3 regions of the Leptolyngbya sp. CCNP1308 genome follow, and region 2 is predicted to be linked to each of the others. Evidence: predicted binding sites of a transcription regulator. Region 2 holds the regulator's gene; each other region holds the start of a gene.
What was found. Region 2 encodes HrcA, which represses chaperone genes, less so after heat shock. Its sites were predicted from a motif close to ANTTAGCACTCNNNANTNNNGAGTGCTAANT; they were not measured.
Positions count from the first base shown of each region.

Region 1: the regulator HrcA is predicted to act here: its motif matches at 2,801-2,831, upstream of groES (co-chaperone GroES).
Region 3: the regulator HrcA is predicted to act here: its motif matches at 2,871-2,901, upstream of groES (co-chaperone GroES).

Region 1 covers NZ_JAYGIH010000036.1:95,936-101,021, reverse strand. Annotated here, with positions in the region: gene VB780_RS10330 (cation:proton antiporter) at 1-264, opposite strand, end outside; gene groL (chaperonin GroEL) at 552-2,183, opposite strand; gene groES (co-chaperone GroES) at 2,403-2,714, opposite strand; gene VB780_RS10315 (DMT family transporter) at 2,910-3,803, shown strand; gene VB780_RS10310 (SGNH/GDSL hydrolase family protein) at 3,864-5,086, shown strand, end outside.
Region 2 covers NZ_JAYGIH010000073.1:364,239-369,324, forward strand. Annotated here, with positions in the region: gene VB780_RS18405 (LysR family transcriptional regulator) at 1-835, opposite strand, end outside; gene VB780_RS18410 (hypothetical protein) at 1,051-1,848, shown strand; gene VB780_RS18415 (2Fe-2S iron-sulfur cluster-binding protein) at 1,936-2,421, shown strand; gene hrcA (heat-inducible transcriptional repressor HrcA) at 2,517-3,614, shown strand; gene VB780_RS18425 (DUF4126 domain-containing protein) at 3,655-4,212, shown strand; gene hemH (ferrochelatase) at 4,209-5,086, opposite strand, start outside.
Region 3 covers NZ_JAYGIH010000072.1:407,733-412,818, reverse strand. Annotated here, with positions in the region: partial or broken gene VB780_RS16270 (IS66 family transposase) at 1-508, shown strand, start outside; gene groL (chaperonin GroEL) at 615-2,249, opposite strand; gene groES (co-chaperone GroES) at 2,511-2,822, opposite strand; gene VB780_RS16255 (Dethiobiotin synthetase) at 2,959-3,303, opposite strand; gene VB780_RS16250 (DegT/DnrJ/EryC1/StrS family aminotransferase) at 3,604-4,788, shown strand; gene crtB (cyanoexosortase B) at 4,877-5,086, shown strand, end outside.

The sequences.
Region 1 (5,086 bases), on a different contig from region 2:
CATGTCGATTTCAAGACCGGCCACAAACATCAAATAGATTTTGCCAATTTCTGAAAACAGCTTCATGATGTCCGTGTCAGCGCTGAGCCACCCCAGACCGCTGCTGCCAAATAACACCCCAGCCATCAATAGGCCGATCAATCCGGGTAGCCTAAACCGCTCAAAGATGGGCGGTGTGATTAACACAATCGCCAGCAACAGCACAAACGTTGTAATCGGTTCTTTTAACGTTTCTGAAACCGGTTCCACCAAAAAGAGAAACATAATGCCGCCCCTAGCATAAAGAGAGCCAGGGCATTAAATGCCTGGCTGTGGGTGTTGCTTAAATAATTAATTGACATTGATTAAGTCTGTTTACTAAGAGTCGTACTCCTAGGCCAAATCTGTCTCTCTATCCAAAGAAAGAATTTTACGTTGTGCCCAACTGCCAACACAAAAGCCGCCCTGAATTTCAGAGCGGCTTTTGTGTTGATGCGTGGCTACCAGCGGATTTATATAGGTTATAACCCCAGGGGATACTCCCTACATCACCCGACTGCTAAAACCTTGGCTTAGTAATCGAAGTCGCCGCCCATGCCAGCGCCAGCGGGAGCGCCTTCTTTAGGTTCGGGCAGGTCGACCACGATGCACTCGGTGGTCAGCACCATACCGGCGATGGAGGCCGCGTTCTGCAGGGCAGAGCGGGTCACCTTGGCGGGGTCAACAATACCAGCGTCAAACATGTCAACGAACTCACCGTTGGCAGCATTGTAGCCGACGTTGAAGTCCTTCTCTTTGACGCGCTCGGCGATCACGGCACCGTTTTGGCCAGCGTTCTGAGCAATCCGCATTAGAGGTGCGGCCAGGGCACGAGCTACGATCGCAGCTCCAGTGTGCTCTTCAGCGGTGAGGTTGGCTTCGAGCCACTCGGTCAGGGCTGGTACTAGGTGAGCCAGGGTGGTACCGCCGCCGGGGACGATGCCTTCTTCAACCGCTGCTTTGGTGGCGTTGATGGCGTCTTCGAGGCGCAGCTTGCGGTCCTTCATCTCGGTCTCGGTGGCGGCACCGACCTTGATTACAGCCACACCGCCGGAGAGCTTAGCCAGGCGCTCTTGCAGCTTCTCTTTGTCGTAGGTGGACTCGGTTTCGTCGATCTGGCGACGGATTTGCTCACAGCGAGCCTTGACATCCTTCTCGTTGCCTTCGGCGACGATGGTGGTGGTGTCTTTGGTGATGGTGAGGCGGCGGGCCTGACCCAGCATATCGAGCTTGGTGTTGTCGAGCTTGAGGCCGGTGTCTTCGGAGATCACTTGACCGCCAGTGAGGACGGCGATGTCTTCGAGCATGGCCTTGCGGCGATCGCCGAACCCAGGAGCCTTAACGGCAGCCACGTTTAGCACGCCGCGCAGACGGTTGACCACCAGGGTAGCCAGGGCTTCTTTCTCAATGTCTTCGGCGATGATGATCAGGGGACGACCGGAGCGAGCCACCTGCTCCAGCACGGGCACGAGATCCTGTACCAGGGCAATTTTCTTGTCGGTGATCAGAATGTAGGGCTCATCGAGCACCGCTTCCATGCGCTCGGTGTCGGTGACGAAGTAAGGGGAGACATAGCCCTTGTCAAAGCGCATGCCCTCAGTGACCTCCAGTTCGGTGGTCATCGACTTGCCTTCTTCCAGGGAGATGACGCCTTCGCGGCCCACTTTCTCCATGGCTTCGGCGATCATGGCACCCACTTCTTCGTCGTTACCGGCGGAGATGGAACCCACCTGAGCGATCGACTTAGAGTCGCCGACGGGGCGGGCGTGCTCAGCAATTTTTTCGACCAGGAAGGCGGTGGCTTTGTCGATGCCGCGCTTCAGCGAAATCGCGTTAGCGCCAGCGGCGACGTTGCGCAGACCTTCTTTGACCATGGCGTGGGCCAAGACGGTGGCGGTGGTGGTACCGTCGCCAGCGGCGTCGTTGGTTTTAGAAGCGGCTTGGCGAATCAGGGCGACGCCGGTGTTCTCGATGTTGTCTTCGAGTTCAATTTCTTTGGCGATGGTGACGCCGTCATTGACGATTTGGGGTGCGCCAAATTTCTTTTCGAGCACCACGTTGCGGCCTTTGGGGCCGAGGGTAACGGCCACGGCCTCGGTCAGAATATCCATACCCTTTTCGAGGGCGCGACGGGCGTTTTCGTTGTAAACAATGCGCTTAGCCATAAAGTCAGTTTTCTCCGAAAGAAGAATATGAGGTGAACGTTAGCTAGAAGACGGTGGGAAGAAGATTTAGGCGTTTGAGTAGGTTGGGTGAAGCGGTAGCGGAACCCAACAAAACCCGGCAGAGACCGTAGCAGACAATGCCTTGCAGTTGGCCTAGGGGATGGTGGGCCGTGCCCACCCTACGCAGCCAAAATCCCAAATCTAAAATCCAAAATTGATTTAGCCGAGCACGGCGAGAATGTCTTTCTCAGACAGCAGCACGAACTCGTCGCCGCCCAGCTTGATGTCGGTACCGGCGTACTTGGAATAGAGAACTTTGTCGCCGATTTTGACTTCCATAGCCTGGCGAGAGCCTTTGTCATCGGTTTTACCGGGGCCTACGGCGGTGATTTCGCCCACCTGAGGCTTTTCCTTGGCGGTGTCAGGTAGCAGAATGCCGCCAGCGGTGGTCTCTTCGGACGCACTTACTTTAATCAAAACTCGATCGGCTAGGGGCTTAACGCTAGATGCCGCCAAAGTGATAGCTGCCATACAATGCTTCTCCGGATTTGCTATTAAGACAGCGCCTGGGGGAATTACACTCGGCCCCATTCAGACGCATTACACAGGTTTTCGAAGCTTAGCACTCGCAAGCTCCGAGTGCTAATTTACGACGCCAGGGGGGCGATCGCAACAAAGCCCCCTGTACGGGTTCCCGAACTGAGTTGCCATAGGTAGGATTGATTGATGCTCAAACTCAAGGTTTTGCTGCCCATTCTCACCAGCTTTTTGTTTGCGGGCAGCTTTGTAGCAGGCAAATATACGACGGTAGATTTGGGGCCATTGACCACCTCGCTGCTGCGCTACGTCATCGCCATGGGGGTTCTGGGCCTATTCATCACCCGCAGTGCCCAGCCGATCAAATCCCTCACCGTCGCCCGCGCCGACTGGGGAGCGATGGCACTGTTAGGTCTATTTGGGGTGGTGGGTTATCACTATTTTTTCTTTAGCAGCCTGCGCTACACGGCCACGGCCAACACCGCGATTATCAACGCCTTTAACCCGGTGGTGACGGGGGTGATGGCGGCGCTGTTTATTGGCGAACGGCTGACCCGCCGCCAGTACGGCGGGATTTTGCTGGCGCTGCTGGGAGTGCTGACCCTGCTGACGCGGGGCAACCTGACGACGCTGCTGAGGCTTGAACTCAACCGGGGCGATGGGCTGATGCTGTGTGCTGTGCTGTGCTGGGTGGTGTATTCCCTGATTATTAAGCAGCTGAGCCAGCGGTATTCGGGGTTGACGATTACCTTCTATGCCGCCGTGGCCGGAGTAGGACAACTTCTGGTGCTGGCCGCGCTCGAACGCTGGTGGCTACAGTTGGCGACCCTGTCTCTCTCCTCGCTGGTGGCCATTTTGTACATGGGGGTGGCGGCGTCGGGAGTGGCCTACCTTTTGTTTAACCTCAGCATTCAGCAGGTTGGCCCCACTCGCACCGCCAGCGTGGTCTATAGTTTGGTGCCGATTTTTGTGGCGGCGCTGGCCTGGCTGTTTTTTCGAGAGCCGCTGACGGCGACAATGGTGGCCAGTATGGGATTAATTTTGCTGGGTGTGAATGTGGTGCTCAGTCAGCCTAAAGTGTGAGTTAAGGAAGAAGGCGGTTCGTTAGGCTGGGCCTAGCTCGTTTTACTGCCGGGAGGCGTTATGGCATCGCTGGTATCGTCTTTATTGAATCCGCTTTTTGCTGGTCTTGGCCCCCTCAATATTTTCGGCAGCAATGTTTTGCTCAGTGGTTTAGGCAATGACGACCTCAGCGGCGGCCCAGACGACGAAATTTTATTGGGTTTCTGGGGCAATAACCGGCTATTCGGCGCGGGGGGGGACGACTGGCTCTTGGGCAGCCCTGGCGATGATTTTCTCGATGGGGGCTTGGGCAGCAATCAGCTGATTAGCGGGCCGGGCCAAGACACCGTTGTGCTCAGAAACGATGGTCGGGTTGATACAGTAGTGGATTTTACCCCTGGAGTCGATCGCTTCTGGCTTCAGGAGGGCTTGAGTTTTGGGCAGATTGCGATCGCCCAGCAGGGAGCAAACACCACCCTGCGCTACCTAAACCAGTCGGAGCCCAGCGTCATTCTGCTCAATGTGGAGGCCGCCAGCCTCACCGCCGAGAGCTTTCAAACCCAGGCGCTGGTGCCCAGCTTTAACAGCCTGACGATCTTTGGCGATAGTCTGTCAGACCCCGGCAACCTGTTTGGGTTGACGGGCTTTTTTCCGCCCTTTCCCTACTCTGAGGGCCGGTTTTCTAACGGCGATCTCTGGGCAGATTATCTGGTGGATGACCTGGGGGTTGAGCCTGCTCAGGTGCAAAACCTGGCTGTGGGGGGAGCCACCACGGGCCGCGACAACGGCCTCGATCCCCTAATTGGATCGCTCACGGGCACAGAGTCTAACCTGCCGGGATTGCTCGACGAAGTCGATAGCTACCTTGGTGGCCTAGGGGAGGGCACGGCTAATTCTGACGGTCTCTATGTGGTATGGGCCGGGGCCAACGACCTGTTTAACCTGCCCAGCGACCCTGCCGCTATTCCAGACTTTTTAGCGGCATCGGTGGCCAACATTGCTACAGCGATTAGCAGCCTGGCGGCGCGGGGAGCCGACACCTTCTTGGTGCCCAACTTGCCCAACCTGGGCCTCACGCCCCGCACCCTGGGAGATGGTACCAGCGAGCAGGCGACTGCGTTAAGTCAGGCGTTTAATGCTGGCCTGGCCGACACGCTAGAGGCGCTGGAACAAAGTCTGCCCGTTGCGATCGATATCATCCCAGTCGATCTGTTTGGGCTGACCACCGACATTATTGGCGCTCCGGCGGAGTTTGGGTTTACCAACGTCACCGACCCGCTGCTTAACCAGGGCGTGCTCAACGA
Region 2 (5,086 bases):
GAGTCCGGTTGACGACCACGGCGTCAATCTTGGCCCGATGCAACACCCCCATCTGCAACTCTTTTTCGATCGCGGAGTTCGACACAAAGGCCACCCCCAGCCCAGACTGCACGGCGGTTTTAATCGCCTCAATGGAGTTGAGCTCCATCTCAATTTTGAGGCGGCGGGTTTCGATGCCGCAGCGGGTCAGCACCTGGTCAATCACTTTGCGAATGGTCGACTGCGAGTCGAGGGCGATGAAGTGCAGCTTGTAGAGGTCTTCCCGCTGAATCACCGCCTGGCTTGCCAACGGGTGATACATCGGCATAATCAGTGCGAGTTCGTCTTCGGCATAGGGCACCCTTTGTAGAGAGTCCTGTAGTTCAGGAGGGAGTTCGCCCCCAATAATCGCTAGGTCTACCTGGCCGTTGGCCACACTCCAGGCGGTGCGGCGGGTGGAATGCACATGGAGCTGCACCGCAACATCGGCATATTTTTGCCGAAACAGGCCAATCATTCGGGGGAGTAAGTAGGTGCCGGTGGTTTGACTCGCGCCGATGATCAGGGTGCCCCCCTGCAAATTTTGCAGATCTTCAATGGCACGGCAGGTTTCTTGGCATAGACTCAGGATGCGATCGCCATAGCTCAGCAGCAAATGCCCAGCTTCGGTGAGCTGTGCCCGTCGCCCTCCCCGATCAAACAGTGGTACATCTAGCTGGCGCTCTAGGTTTTGCACCTGAAGGCTGACCGCCGGCTGAGACACATACAGACTGTCTGCCGCTCGTTTGAAGCTGCCCTCCGCTGCAATGGCCTTGAGAATGCGCAGCTGGTCGAGGGTAAAGGGAAGGTCAGACATGGGCATTAACCCTAATGTACGATAAGCCTGGGCTGCCAATAAATCATGATAGTAATACAGGCCGCTCCCCGTGGTGCCGCCGCACCAGCCCTGGGTAAACTAATGACCCAAGCTCATGCCCCTTACGACTGGTGCTGTAATTAAGTCTGCCATCCCTAGATTACTTGGTTCGGGACACTCAACACCAAAATTTAGAGCGAGACCCCAAAGGATTTATGAAACGTCAGGTGATCCAGAATGTCCTGAATTTACCCGGCATCTCTGGGATGGCGCTGATTGACGGACGTAACCGCCCCTTCTTCTTTGGGCCAGACATTAGCCTCAACTCGCAGCAGCAGGATGCCCTCGCCCAGGGTATTCAGCAGGTGGTCGAAACTACCCCGGCCCATTTCGACACCTTTACCTTTCGCTTTGCCCATCAGCTGGCCCATATCTACAAGCTCGATCAGGGCCTGATTTTGCTGGTGCTGATCAACGACCAAATGCCCCTGACCGACTATCGCACGGCCATTGGTCAGCTCAAGGCCACTCTGGTAGAGGCCCCCCACAATGCAGTGCCGACCTTTCGGCTGCTGGCTGGCTGCGTCACCCTCGGCAGCTCCGTTGGCGCCGCCGAGATCCCTGCCGCCGAGGCTCCTCAGGCTGAGCCAGCCGCCTCCAATCGGGGTACTCTAACGCCAAGCTGCCGTGAGGTGATTGAGAGCCTCAACCACCTCAGTGAGGGTGCCACCCAATACCTGGGAACAACCATGGTGATCAACACCTGGAAGCAATCTCGCCCGGCCCACCCCTGGCTAGAACAGTTTGAGGTTCAAAAAGATGGTCACTTTACTGTTGCTGCCAATAGCGAGATATCGCTGACGGCAGAACAGCACCAGTGGGTCAAAGACTGGGTGACGGCCTTCCTAGGGCGCGGCGGCCGAACTATCCGCAATTTTCAAACTCTGGTTGCGGGTCAAACCCTTACCCCTCAAGAGCAGTTGCTTTTGCTAGGCCCTCCGCCCAGAGCCTAGCTAGGCGCAGCCTAGGCAGGCCTGGCTTCCAGGGCCACCGCTACCCGCTCGGCTATTTCCCCTATTCCTTAACCCCCGTTGCAATCCATGGCCAAAACCGTCCGCCTAGAGCCCATTGCCCAAGAAACCTCCGTTGAAACTAACGGCAACCTGCTGTCGGTGCTGCTGAATAAAGATCTCGATGTGCTGAAGGAGTGCGGCGGGCGCGGCATGTGCGCCACCTGTCACATCTATGTGCAGTCGGGCATGGAGGCTCTGACCCCGATCAACCGCCGTGAGCAGCGCACCCTAGAGGTGATTACCTCCTGCAAGCCCAATTCGCGGTTGGCCTGCCAGGCACGGGTAGTGAGTAATGGCGTGGTGGTCGAGCTACCGCCGGGGATGTACGTCAATTCTCTCCAAGACATTGAAGCACTGATTGGCCGCCGGGCTGACCAAGATCTGCTGCACCCGATTACGGGGGAGGTGCTAGTGGAGCAGGGCAAACTGATTACGCGATCGACGATGGCCCAGCTCGAGAGCACCGCTAGCTTTAGGGTGGGTGAGTTCTTTAGCCAGAGTAAGGATCTGTAGGCGGGGGCCAGTGGTCAGAGATAGCGATGCCGAACCCCAGAAAACATCTGTTATGGTAAGGCAATGCCGTAGTTGAGTTTTATACCAACCCCCCTATGGACCCTGCCCCTTCTCTGAGTGCTCGCCATGAGCAGGTGCTTCAGGCCACCATTCGTCACTACATTGCCACGGCAGAGCCGGTCGGGTCACGGGCCTTAGCTCAGGAATATAACCTGCGGGTGAGCCCAGCTACCGTGCGCAACACCATGGGCCTGCTGGAGAAATATGGGCTGCTCTATCAGCCCCATACCTCGTCAGGGCGCGTGCCCTCTGACTTTGGCTATCGACTCTATGTAGACCGGTTGATGTCGCCATCGGCTCGGGTGGGTCGCCGGGTGGATGCGGCGCTGTCAGAAGAGCTGGACTGGATGGGCCGCAGCCTAGAATCGCTGCTGAAGGAGGCCACCCAGATTTTGGCCCAGATTAGCGGTTACCTGGCCCTTGTGACCGTGCCCCAGGCCAATACGGTGCTGATTCGCCACATTCAGCTGGTGGTGGTGGAGGGAGGCCAGGTGTTGATGGTGGTGCTGCTCGACTCATTGGCGACCCAATCGGTGGTGGTACAGCTGCCAGCGGTGCTGGACTCGGCCACGTCAAAGGCTGCTGCCGAACCCGGTCGCCGAGATCTGGAGATCTTGTCTAACTTTTTGACCCACCACCTGCGGGGGCGGCCCCTGGCCGATGTGACTGCCCTCAATTGGGGCGATCTTGACGCCGAGTTTGAGCATTATGGCGTACTGCTGTGCCAGGCGCTGGGAGATTTGGCGCAGCGATCGCAGGCCGCCGAGACACCCCAGCTGGTGGTTAGCGGCCTGGCTGAGGTGCTGCGCCAGCCCGAGTTCTGCGATGCTCAGCGCATTCAGGCGATTGTGCGCCTGCTAGAAGAAGACCAGTCACAGCTGTGGCCGTTGTTTTTTGCCACCCCTCCCGTGGCCACCCAAACCCTGAAGGGCGTAGACGTTAAAGTGTGGATTGGAGCTGAAAACCCGCTAGAGCCCATGCAGGGCTGTGCCCTGGTGGTGTCTAACTACACCCGCCACGATACCTCCGTTGGCAGTGTGGGGGTGCTAGGACCAACCCGTATGGTCTACGAGAATGCCGTGGCCGTGGTTAAGGCGGCAGCCGATTATCTATCCACTGCCCTAAGCGAATAGGGATATCCCTGGGAGCAGCCCAGACCGGGGAGCAAGCGCCGTGATTATTACAGAACTACTGGCTATCTTGTCGATCGCGGCGGCGACGGGGCTGCGGCTAGCGCTGCCGCTGCTGCTGATTGGCCTGATGTCTGGCCCTCAACTATGGTCAAATGTACCGCTGCTGTCGCGGCTGCCTCCAGCCCTGGTGCTCGGGGTACTGGTGAGCTGGTCGATGGCGGAGCTGATGCTTTCTAAGAGCCGTTACAGCCAGCGGTTTTTTCAGGGGTTGGAGCTGATATTAAGCCCTGGGGTCGGCGCTCTGGCGGGGCTGGGGGTGGCCCGCACCTTTGGCCTAGAGGGTTGGATCTATCCGCTGATTGGACTGATCAGCGCCCTACTGGCTCTGGTAATTCAGCTGTTGCAGATGGGGCTGTTTTTTCGCCCCCGTCGCCCGCCCCTGTGGAGCTTTTTTGTGGTTGACGGGCTGTGCATTGTGCTGGCCGTACTGGCCTTTGATGCCCCCAACCAGGGGGGCATTATTGCGCTGCTGCTGCTGTGGCTAGTGATTCGCACTTCGTACCTGTGGCAGCACTGGCCCCGGCGATCGCGGCCCTAGAGAATACCGACAAAATGCAGCGGGCCGTGCCCACTGACCAGCTCTAGCAGCAGGGCCAAGAAGCCCACCATAGCCAGCCGCCCGTTCCACACCTCGGCAACGGGGGTGAGCCCCCAGGCCGATCGCTCTTGGGGGTAGATTTTGACTTTTTTGTCGGGCTGCACCACATCGGAGAAGAGCTGGCGGGGAGCCTCTAGCGCCTCGGTGACCATATCGGCCATATCGGCGATAAAGCGCGGATGGGTGTTGAGGGCGGGCACGCGGTGAAACCCGTGAATACCGGCTTCCTCGGCGATTTCGCGGTACTCGATGTCGATCTCTTGCAGGGTCTCAATGTGCTCGGAGACAAAGCTGATGGGGACGACCACCAGGTTTTTGACCCCCTGCTGGGCGAGCTGCGCGATCGCATCTTCGGTATAGGGCTGGAGCCACTCCACTGGCCCCACCCGGCTCTGGTAGGCCAGGGTGTGGGGGTTGGGGCGATTGAGCGACTTCATAATCAGCTCGGTGCAGTGCTCGATCTCGCGCTGATAGGGGTCGCCGGCTTCTTCGACGTAGCTGACGGGCACCCCGTGGGCGCTAAAGAAAATGTGGGCTTGGTCGGGGTGTTCCAGCTTGTCGAGTTCTTGGGCGATCAGATCGGCCATGGCCTCACTGTAGCCGGGGCGATCGTACCAGGAGGGAATAGCGGTGTAGACAATGCGCTGGAGAGCCGGATCTTCGAGCCACAGCCGCTCTAGCAGGCGAAAGCTGGAGCCGCTGGTGCTGATCGAAAACTGGGGATACAGGGGCAGCACCACCAGCTTTTCGACCCCGTCGCGCTTGATTTGGGCGACGGCCTCTTCGGTGAAGGGGTACCAGTAGCGCATGCCGA
Region 3 (5,086 bases), on a different contig from region 2:
GTGGTCAAAACAGCGCTATGTGGTCGGGAGCATCTTCGGTATTCCAATGTCTCAAGGCAGTTTAGCCAAGCTGCATCAGTGGTTTTGTGCCGCCTTGCAACCCGCTGACAAGCAGTGGTGGGGTTGGATTCAACAACCAGGTGTGCGCTGTGTCGATGAGACCAGTTATCGCTTGAACGGTGTGAACCATTGGATTTGGATTGCCACCGTACCGGAATGCTACGTCCTGTTCTTTGCCCCCATCCGCAGTTCAGCCGAGGTTAAGATGCTGCTGGGCGAGGACTTCACGGGCATCCTCAGCAGCGACTGCTGGTCGGCCTATGGACCGCAATCGGCGGGCGCGAAGCAGAAATGCTGGGCGCACCCGGAGCGGGAACTCAAGGCATTAACCACCTCTCGCTTCCCAGAAAATAGGGAGTTCGCCCACCGGATCTTCCCCATTATCCACACCGCTCGCCAAGCCCATCGGGACTATCATCAGGGGCAGCTCAGTTTGACTGAACTTCAAGCCCTCACGCCCACCATTAAAAAGAACCCCGGATGCTTCAAGTATCCGGGGTTCTCGGCGTTCAGGTTAGGGCAAGCCGATTACGGGTTGCCTCAGTGAGTTGGATTTAGTAATCGAAGTCGCCACCCATGCCCGCGCCCGCGCCCGCCGCAGGAGCCTTGGGCTCAGGCTTATCGACCACAATGCACTCGGTAGTCAGCACCATCGAGGCGATGGAAGCCGCGTTTTGCAGACCCGAGCGGGTCACCTTGGCAGGATCCACAATGCCAGCCTCGAACATATCGACAAACTGATTGTTGGCCGCGTCGTAGCCGATGTTGAAGTCTTTCTCCTTCACCTGCTCAACGATCACGGCACCATTCACACCGGCATTCTCAGCAATGCGGCTGAGGGGAGCGGTGAGGGCGCGGGTGACGATCTGGGCACCCAGCAGCTCTTCGCCGCTGAGGTTGTTGCTGGCCCAGGCTTCGAGCTGGGGGGCCAGGTGGGCCAGGGTGGTGCCGCCGCCGGGGACGATGCCTTCTTCCACCGCTGCTTTGGTGGCGTTGATGGCGTCTTCCAGGCGCAGCTTGCGATCCTTCATCTCGGTTTCGGTGGCGGCCCCGACTTTGATCACGGCTACACCGCCAGAGAGCTTAGCCAGGCGCTCTTGCAGCTTCTCCTTGTCGTAGGTCGAGTCGGTTTCGTCGATCTGGCGACGGATTTGCTCGCAGCGGGCCTTGACCTGCTGCTCGTTGCCCTCGGCGACGATGGTGGTGGTGTCTTTGGTGATGGTGAGGCGGCGGGCGCTGCCCAGCATCTCCACCTTCACGTTGTCGAGCTTGAGGCCGGTGTCTTCAGAAATCACCTGGCCGCCAGTGAGCACGGCGATGTCTTCGAGCATGGCCTTGCGGCGATCGCCGAACCCAGGCGCTTTCACCGCCGCCACATTCAGCACGCCGCGCATGCGGTTCACCACCAGAGTAGCCAGGGCCTCTTTCTCGATGTCTTCGGCGATGATCATCAGGGGCTTGCCGGAGCGGGCCACTTGCTCCAGCACCGGCACCAGGTCCTGCACCAGGGCGATCTTCTTGTCGGTCAGCAGAATGTAGGGCTCGTCGAGCACCGCTTCCATGCGCTCGGTGTCGGTGACGAAGTAGGGCGACAGGTAGCCCTTGTCGAAGCGCATCCCTTCGGTGACCTCCAGTTCGGTGGTCATGGATTTGCCTTCTTCCAGGGAAATCACGCCCTCGCGACCGACCTTATCCATGGCGTCGGCGATCATTTGGCCGACTTCGTCGTCGTTGCCAGCAGAGATAGCACCCACCTGGGCGATGGACTTAGAGTCGCCGACGGGGCGGGCGTGCTCGGCAATCTTTTCGACCAGGAAGGCGGTGGCTTTGTCGATGCCGCGCTTCAGCGAGATGGCGTTGGCCCCAGCGGCGACGTTGCGCAGGCCCTCTTTGACAATCGCGTGGCCCAGCACCGTAGCGGTGGTGGTGCCATCCCCAGCAGCGTCGTTGGTTTTGCTGGCGGCCTGGCGCAGCAGGGATACGGCGGTGTTCTCGATGTGGTCTTCTAGCTCAATTTCTTTGGCGATGGTGATGCCGTCGTTGATGATTTGGGGCGCGCCGTATTTTTTTTCGAGCACCACGTTGCGGCCTTTGGGGCCGAGGGTAACGGCAACAGCTTCGGCCAGCATGTCGAAACCGCGCTCTAAGGCGCGACGGGCATCTTCGTTGTAGGTGATGGTTTTAGCCATGGGTGAATAATCCTCCCAGCAAGAATTGTTGACTAACTGCGTTTAGTTGAAGTTTGTAAGGTGTGTTACGGCTTTGCCTAACGCACCGGACTTGCTCTCAAGGGATGTTTCGAGTAGATAAGACATCGCTTTGAGGGGCTTTCCGAGCGGTGCATTGCTTCGCGGATGCGCCCTAGGGGTTGATCTGCGATCGCATCGGTCAATGGTGGGCGGTGCCCACCCTACCTAGCCAAAATCGCCAATCTAAAATCCAAAATTGGCCTAGCCCAGGGCGGCGAGAATGTCGGACTCGCGCAGCAGCACGTAGTCGTCGGTGCCGAGCTTGATGTCGGTACCGGCGTATTTGGAGTAGAGCACCTTGTCGCCGACTTTGACTTCTACGGGCTGGAACGAGCCGTTGTCGTCGCGCTTGCCGGGGCCGACCTGCACCACTTCACCCACCTGGGGCTTTTCTTTAGCGGTGTCGGGCAGCAAGATGCCGCCAGCGGTTTTCTCTTCGGCTTCGCTGACCTTGACCAAAATGCGATCGCCCAGAGGCTTTACAGTAGACACACTCAGGGTGACTGCGGCCATAACGTACCTCCAAAGGTTTGCTTAGTGAACGTTTGCATCAACAGGACGCGTTAGCACTCTCGCATCCTGAGTGCTAATTTAGCCGCCCAAAAGTTCCCTCGGCAATTCTTTAGCAGGTGTGGTTTGCCGAACTTTCTCACGCCATCCACTCACCGAACACAATCGACTGCGCCGCTTTCCCAATGCGCCCTAAATCTTCGTCGAGCATGGGTGGCCACACAACACCCGACCGTTGCCCTTGAGAATAGAGCTGGCGGCTTTCGTAGGAGAGGATAAAGAGAGCCTGGGTGAGGGTGCGATCGAGGGTGGGTTCGTTCTTTAAGCCTTCAAACAGCACCTTGAGGGCCAGCAGCAGAGAGGTCACCTGTCCGGGGATGGGCGGTTTGCCCTGGCGCAGGCAGGCGATAAAGGTATCGGGCAGGTCTTCGCTGGTGCCGAGGGTTTGGCGGACGACAAATTCACGAGAGGTTTCAAAATCCATAGGGGTAACGGTAGCTAAACAGGGTGTTCTAAACCTTATCCAAGTCCAGAAGTAGAGTTTTGCCTGGGGGAAAACTTCAGATCCCGAGCTGGACTTGATATAGCCCCGCGTGTGCTGGTGGACGGTTGAGTCAAAGCTATTTTGGCCCCAGTTTACCGCCTGGCCGCAGTTTGGCGGCACCAATCGGCATTGATCTAAAGAACAGCGACTCCCCTGGGGCTGATAAGGCGTCATGGTATTCGGGCAAGCTGAGCATGACTGGCGGGCGTCAGTTGTTACCCCAAACCGACCTAGGTGAGTATGACCATCCCTTCTCCACTGACTGTTCCTTTTGTCGATTTGACCTGGCAGCATGGGCCGTTGCAGGAGGCCATTCAGGGAGTGATCAATGCCGTCATCACCCAGGGAGACTTCGTGTTAGGCCAGGCTCTGGCCGACTTTGAGGCCAACTTTGCGGTGGCCTGCGGCACTCAGTTTGGGGTAGGGGTAGGCTGCGGCACCGATGCGATCGCCCTGGGTCTGATCGCCTGCGGCATTGCCCCCGGCGACGAGGTAATTTTGCCCGCAAATACCTTTGTGGCCACGCTGATGGGGGTGCTGCGGACAGGGGCCACGCCGGTCTTTGTGGACTGCGATCGCACCACAGCCCTGATGGATCTCGAGGCTGCCGCGCGGGCCATTACCCGCCGCACTCGCGCCATTTTGCCCGTACACCTCTACGGCCAAATGGTCTCGCCCCAGGGATTGTTAGATCTGGCCAACCGCCACCGGCTGATAATTTTTGAAGACGCCGCCCAGGCCCACATGGCCCAGCGCGAGGGCTACATCGCCGGTTCCATCGGCCTCGGAGCCGCCTTTAGCTTTTACCCCAGCAAGAACCTGGGCGCGTTAGGCGACGGGGGCATGTTTGTCACAGGCGATCGGTTGCTTGCAGAGACGGCGCGATCGCTGCGCAACTACGGGGCCACCAGCAAGTACTACCACACCAAACCCCAGGGCACTAACAGCCGGTTAGACACCCTGCAAGCCGCTGTGCTCAACGTCAAACTGCCCCACTTAGCGGGGTGGAACCGGGCGAGATCGGCGATCGCCCAACAGTACGATCGCCGCCTGGCTCCCCTGGCCGAACACGGCATCCTCCCCATGCATAACGACGCTGGCCCCGGCCATATCTACCACCTCTACGTCGTGCGCATTACCGACACCTGCCCCATCAGCCGCGCCGACCTCCAGGCCCGGTTCGCCGCCGCTGGTGTTCAAACCGGCATCCACTACCCCATCCCCTGCCACCTGCAACCCGCCTTTAGCGCCCTCGGCTACGGCCCCGGCGACTTCCCCCAAGCCGAAGCCCTCAGTCAGGAGATTCTCTCGCTGCCGATGTACCCCGGCATGACCCCAGAGCAAGTCGATTACGTCGTAGACGCTATGGTTGAATCAGTCACCGCCGCTAAATCTGTCGGTATTTTGCAAACCGTAAATGGGTGAATAAAAGTTTTAAGTTTTGAATTAAAGCTAGAGTCCAAAACTCAAAACTCCCCTACTCCCTCACCTCCCTCATCTTCCCCACCTCCCCATGCCCTCCCTCCGCCGCTACTTCACCCCGCCCTGGGCGATCGCCGCGCTCCTAGCGATCCTCTACGGGCCGCTGCTGATGCACTGGGTCGATGGCTGGCTGAACAAATCCATCAGCATTCAGCACGAGTACTTTAGCCACGGGCTACTAGGGCTGCCCTTTGCCGCCTACATTGCCTGGGGCAAGCGCCAGGCCTGGGGTGATTTGCCC